2 linked regions of the Cohnella herbarum genome follow. The protein of the gene in region 1 interacts with the protein of each later gene in a pairwise test. Links are inferred from orthologs where the notes say so. Each region holds a gene or a part of one and is shown on either strand. Other genes may lie near its edges. The genes, in order: topA and HH215_RS32575.

Region 1 (3,226 bases):
TCGAATAATGGCCTTATCGTTTCCGAGAGTCCGCCGGGCACGATCCTCCGGCCGGGACTTTTTCCGCTGCGCAATCGGATTATCGCGGGTTTATCTTACGGCGTCATCGTCGTAGAGGCCGCGCAGAAGAGCGGAGCGTTAATTACCGCGGATCTGGCGCTAGGTTACGATAGGGATGTGTTTATCGTGCCGGGTCAGATTACGTCTCCTAGAAGTAAAGGGGCTCTGGAGTATTTCAGAAAAGGCGCAAATCCCGTGTTGGACGAGACGGATATCTTTCAAGCCTATTCGCATAGGCTTCCGGCATCGGACATACATTCGTCGTCGGTTCAAACATCGAAACAGCTCGGTTCTCAGCCGGAAAATTGGACCGACGCCGAGCGCCTCGTGTATCGATTATTGCTAGATAATCCCTGCACGATCGACGAACTCGTTACCCGATCCGGGATGACATTTGGACATTTACACTCCGTTCTGCTATCTTTACTAATAAAAAGACGGATTCATCAACAACCCGGTTCTGTATATCATGTCCTTTAATGTAGACATAAGCACATAGGCACGAGGACTTGTCGACCGTAGGAGAGGAGGAATGGACGTGGCGGATTCGCTCGTTATCGTAGAGTCACCGGCTAAAGCCAAAACGATCGGCAAATATTTGGGAAGTAAATTTATCGTTAAAGCGTCCATGGGGCATATTCGAGATTTACCCAAAAGCCAGATCGGGGTAGAGGTAGAAAATGATTTTCAGCCCAAATACATTACGATTCGCGGCAAGGGGAGCGTTCTGAAGGAACTTCGCGACGCCAGCAAAAAAGTCAAAAAAGTATATCTGGCGGCTGACCCCGACAGAGAAGGCGAAGCGATCGCGTGGCATTTGGCGCACTACTTGGAAATCGACGAGAAGGATGCTTGCCGCGTTGTTTTCAATGAAATTACGAAACAAGCGGTAAAGGATGCCTTTAAGAACCCTCGCCCGATCGATATGGATCTTGTGAATGCCCAACAGGCCAGACGGGTACTGGACCGATTGGTCGGGTACAAGATCAGCCCGTTATTATGGAAGAAAGTGAAAAAGGGACTGAGCGCCGGCAGAGTTCAATCGGTTGCGGTCAAACTCATATACGATCGGGAGAACGAGATCAATGCGTTTATCCCTGAAGAATATTGGAGCATCACCGCTCATTTGACAAAAGAAAAGGCCGCATTCGAGGCAAAGTTCCATTCCTTGAATGGAGAAAAAGCGGAGCTTACGAGCGAAGCCGACGTAAAAGCCGTTCTTGCGCAGATGGGGAACGAGGATTTCGTCGTAGGCGAAGTGAAGGAGAAAGAGCGGCAACGCAACCCTTCACCTCCGTTTATTACGAGCTCGCTTCAACAGGAAGCCGCGCGCAAGCTGAATTTCCGCGCTTCGAAGACGATGCAGATCGCCCAGCAGCTTTATGAAGGGGTCGACTTGGGTAAAGAAGGAACTGTCGGGTTAATTACTTATATGCGTACGGATTCCACGCGCATTTCCCCCGTTGCCCAAGAGGAAGCGAAAGAGTACATCGAGGGGAAATACGGGAACGCGTTCGTGCCGGAAACTCCGCGCGTATACACGAAGAAAAACTCGAACGCCCAGGATGCGCACGAAGCGATCCGTCCGACCTCGGTTCTTCGCGATCCGGAATCCGTTAAAGCCTTTACTTCTAAAGATCAGTTGCGTCTGTATAAACTGATATGGGAGAGGTTCGTTGCTAGCCAAATGGCTTCCGCCGTATTGGATACGATGACCGTCGATCTTCATAACGGACCGGTTACTTTTCGCGCGAACGGTTCCAAGCTGAAGTTCGCGGGCTTCATGAAAGTGTACGTGGAAGGCAATGACGACGGAACGACGGACGAAGATCGCTTGTTACCCGCGCTTGGCGCGGGGGATAAAGTGAAATCGAAGGATATCGAACCTAAGCAGCACTTTACGCAGCCTCCTCCGCGTTTTACGGAAGCTAGGCTCGTGAGAACGCTGGAGGAGTTAGGCATCGGGCGTCCGAGCACGTATGCTCCGACTTTGGAGACGATTCAGAAGAGAAATTACGTCGCGATGGAAGAGAAGAAATTCATTCCGACGGAGCTTGGAGAACTCGTTATTCAACTCATGGAGGAGTTTTTCCCGGAAATCCTAGATGCTGAATTCACGGCTAACATGGAAGGGGACCTTGACCATGTTGAGGAAGGAACCCAAGATTGGGTTAACGTCATCGGGGATTTCTACAAATCGTTCGAAGTCAGACTGAACTTCGCGGAAGAAGAAATGAAGGAAATCGAGATTAAAGACGAGCCTTCCGATGAAATTTGCGACAAATGCGGCAGTCCGATGGTCTATAAGATGGGACGTTTCGGCAAGTTCCTGGCCTGTTCGGGATTCCCGAATTGCCGCAATACGAAACCGATCATCAAGGAAACCGGCGTCAAATGTCCGAAATGCGGAGAAGGCCACGTCGTTGAACGCCGCAGCAAAAAAGGACGAATTTTTTACGGCTGCAATCTCTATCCCGGCTGCGATTACGTATCATGGGATAAGCCGGTTGCCAAGCCTTGTCCGAGTTGCGGCGGGTTGATGATTGAAAAGCGCGTGAAAGGCGAGATACAATATCATTGTACCGTCTGCAGCCATTCGGAGAACGTCGACGATTCAGAGGAAGCGGTAGAATAACGGGTTGAAGTTTAGGAGGTTAGACGCTTTGAACGAAGTCCAATCGGTGACGGTAATCGGCGCGGGCCTGGCCGGCAGCGAGGCCGCTTGGCAGATCGCCAAGCAGGGCGTCCCCGTCACATTATATGAAATGCGCCCGGTAAAGCAGACGCCGGCCCACCATACGGAGGGTTTTGCCGAATTAGTGTGCAGCAATAGCTTAAGAGCAAACGGTTTGGCTAACGCGGTCGGCGTATTGAAGGAAGAGATGAGGCGTCTTGATTCCCTGATCCTTTCCTGCGCGGATTTGCACGCCGTTCCCGCCGGAGGGGCGCTCGCGGTAGATCGTGACGGTTTCTCGGCCGAAGTCACGAAGCGGCTTCGCGAGCATCCGTTGATAACGGTCGTTAATGAGGAAGTCACGGAAATCCCGCAAGACGGCATCGTGGTGATCGCAACCGGCCCGCTTACGTCACCCGAACTGTCCGATAGCATCAAGCGGCTTATGGGCGAAGAATATTTTTACTTTTTCGATGCGGCCGCCCCGATCGT
Region 2 (3,044 bases), 5.7 Mb from region 1 along the record:
CCAACTGGTTCCGTTCCATATCCATGTATCATACAAAGCTGCGCTAACATCATTGAACCCGCCATAGAGAAGAACCTCGCCATCCCCGATGTAAACCATGCTGAATTCAAAACGCGCGGGAGGGTAGTTCACGCTAGTATCCGCCGGCGTGAGATCGTTCCATTTCGTTCCATCCCATAGCCATGTTTTGTTGTAGATATCTCTGTTTTCCCCGCCGAATAGAAGCACTCCTTTTCCCGGGCCCGCATAAGCCATTTCGCTATACTCGCTCGGTACCGGAGAATCGTTCGGATCGGCCGGCGTCGCGTCCGTCCATTTTTCCCCATCCCAAACCCAAGTATCGTTCAAAACATCATAGTTAATGTCCGCTCCGCCGAAAAGCACGGTTTTCCCGGTATCTTCGTCATAAGCCATGGCCGATGCAAATCGCGCGCTCGGTCCGGGGGACGGCTGTGAGGGCACTTCCTTCCATGGAGGCTGACTTAACGTATTTCTTATTGCCGAGGCCTCCGCCGTATAAGTGAAAATCGATCCGATCATGCATAAAATTAACGTCAACATCCACAATTTCTTCGTCTTTACGAACAGATTCATGAAATCAACCGCCTCTTAATAAATTTGCGAGAGAGTGTGCCAAGATTAATTCTAGAGATCTCCGATAAATGAATAATGAAAGAATTCAGCACGAAAAACTCCAAATCCGCGCTGTAACAAGCTTTCGTGGAGTTGAAAGAAACGAACGATTTTTTTGCATTTTGTCGGAAAAGGGGGGGATGCGGCTTCGTTTAACAGAACTTTGACTAGGGAAAGGCATATCTTAGTCATCAAATTCCATCCCGTAAAATGATATGTTAGGATGAGAATAACGAAAAAATACTGAAATACAGGAAATGCGAGGGACATCATGCTTGCACGATTTGCAACAGTGAGACAGTTCGGTTCCGACGAGATCGTCATTAAGAAATCGCGCTTCATCGGACACGCGAAACCGGTGGAGACCGAAGCTGAGGCGGTTGCCTTCATAGAAGAACTTAAGAAAAAATATTGGGATGCTACGCATAACTGCTCCGCGTACTTGATCGGAGAGCGCGACCAGTATCAGAAAGCGCTGGATGATGGGGAACCTAGCGGTACGGCGGGCAAACCGATTCTGGAAGTGATCAAAAACCGCGGTTTGAAAAACGTGGTCGTCGTCGTAACCCGTTATTTCGGCGGAATTATGCTGGGAGCGGGCGGATTGGTGCGCGCATACACGGACGGCGCCGTTGTCGGTATCGATGCCGCCGATCCGATCGTAAAAGTATTGCACCGCGAAGTGAGGGTGGATGTGGACTATACGTGGTATGGAAAGTTGGAAAACGAGCTGAGGGGGAGGGGCTACCGAGTCGGCGAGGTTTCATTTACCGACCGGGTACTGGTGAAATGTTTGCCTGAGATAGGAGAGGCCGAGCGATTCCAAGCTTGGATTACGGATATCACCCAGGGACAGGCCGAGATTTCGCTTGGCGACGAACAGTATTTTATCGAGGGCGAGTAAATTCGGCGGATCGCGGCTCGTTATAGTCGGAAAGAGCGACTATGGCGGGCACTCCGGCGGAAAGCAACTCCGCATAGCCGCTTCTCTAGCCGCGCCTCTAACCGAGTCGCTAGCCGCCTTAACCTTCGACTAGCTTCACGTAGTACTCCCGCTGACGCGGACCGTCGAATTCGCAGAAGTAAATGCCCTGCCAGCGACCGAGCAGCATCCTGCCTTCCGATACGATGATCGTCTGCGACGTGCCGGTCGTGATGGCTTTAAGATGCGAAGCCGTATTGCCTTCCGCATGTCTGTACTTCGGATGATTCCACGGGTACACTTCGTCCAGCCGCATCAAAACGTCGTGTTTCACATCCGGATCCGCGTTCTCGTTAATGGCGATTCCGGCGGTCGTATGCGGACAGTACACGACGACGACTCCTTCCTCCATCCCTTGTCTAGCTAAGCAAGCGGCGATTTGCCTCGTGATGTCGATCATTTCGTCGCGTCGCGTCGTTCGCAGCGTTTCCTTGGACAGCATGGACATTCTCCTCTTTCTCCTGACGATTCTTTTTTATTTTCGAGCAAGAACGGACATTTCACCACCCATAAGGTTTTCGAATAGGTTACATTAGATTTTTTAATAAAAAGGCGTTTGTACCGTAGCTTACTCATTGACGAAAGAAGTATTTATCTGGTAAAGTATCAATACCGACTAATTTAATAGGAATTATATTATATACAGCTCTCAAAGCTTCAGGAGGTACACGACAACGTGAGTTCCATGTTGCAGGGTCGCTGGTGGGGTTGGGGTTTTCGCAGCGCCGTCATGCTTTATTTCGTCGTATTGATTATTTTACCTATTCTAGGCATTTACGGTCAATCTTTGTCCGCGGGCTGGTCGACTTTCATGGATAACATCATGGAGCCGTTAGCTTGGAAAGCGGTCCTGCTTACGATCAAGCTGGCGTTAATCTCTACCGTGATTAACATGCTAGTCGGGACGATGTCGGCATGGGTACTTATCCGGTACCAGTTTCCGGGACGACGCCTTCTGAACAGCTTGGTAGACTTGCCGTTCGCTCTTCCGACGGCGGTAGCCGGTCTCATGATTTTATTGCTGCTAGGGCCGCACAGCTTCGTGGGCGAATGGGCGGAGAAGCTCGGGTTCACGATCTTATTTCATCAACCCGCCATTATTATCGCGATGGTATTCGTAACGTTTCCTTTTGTCATCCGCGCCGTTCAGCCTTTGTTGGAAGAGATGGACTCTTCGGAGGAAGAAGCTGCGTATACGCTGGGAGCCACGAAAGCGGCAACCTTCTGGAAGGTTATTCTGCCGAATATGCTTCCCGGCATATTAAGCGGAGCGATGCTCGCTTTCTCCAGAGCGCTTGCGGAATTCGGAGCGGTCGTGCTCGTAGCGGGTAACATTCCCGGTAAAACCTTGATCGCTTCGGTATATATTTTCGGAGAAATCGAGAGCGACAACGAGATTGGAGCTACGGCGGTCAGCGTCTTGCTGTTA

Evidence for each region.
Region 2: the proteins of topA (region 1) and HH215_RS32575 interact in binary tests that used the Escherichia coli proteins (3 or more experiments, as listed by UniProt). The link is inferred for Cohnella herbarum from one-to-one orthologs.

What each region holds. Positions count from the first base shown.
Region 1 is NZ_CP051680.1:2,116,627-2,119,852, reverse strand. The notes cover bases 249-3,146. They hold topA (type I DNA topoisomerase), read left to right. Parts: upstream 249-598; coding sequence 599-2,695; downstream 2,696-3,146. Other genes in these bases: trmFO (FADH(2)-oxidizing methylenetetrahydrofolate--tRNA-(uracil(54)-C(5))-methyltransferase TrmFO), read left to right, coding at 2,724-3,146; dprA (DNA-processing protein DprA), read left to right, coding at 249-540. Outside these bases: more of dprA, read left to right, coding at 1-248; more of trmFO, read left to right, coding at 3,147-3,226. UniProt on the Escherichia coli protein: Releases the supercoiling and torsional tension of DNA, which is introduced during the DNA replication and transcription, by transiently cleaving and rejoining one strand of the DNA duplex.
Region 2 is NZ_CP051680.1:7,773,574-7,776,617, forward strand. Bases 5-2,720 are described here. They hold HH215_RS32575 (YigZ family protein), read left to right. Parts: upstream 5-904; coding sequence 905-1,537; downstream 1,538-2,720. Other genes in these bases: HH215_RS32570 (S-layer homology domain-containing protein), read right to left, coding at 5-594; HH215_RS32580 (secondary thiamine-phosphate synthase enzyme YjbQ), read right to left, coding at 1,656-2,057; cysT (sulfate ABC transporter permease subunit CysT), read left to right, coding at 2,301-2,720. Also shown: more of HH215_RS32570, read right to left, coding at 1-4; more of cysT, read left to right, coding at 2,721-3,044.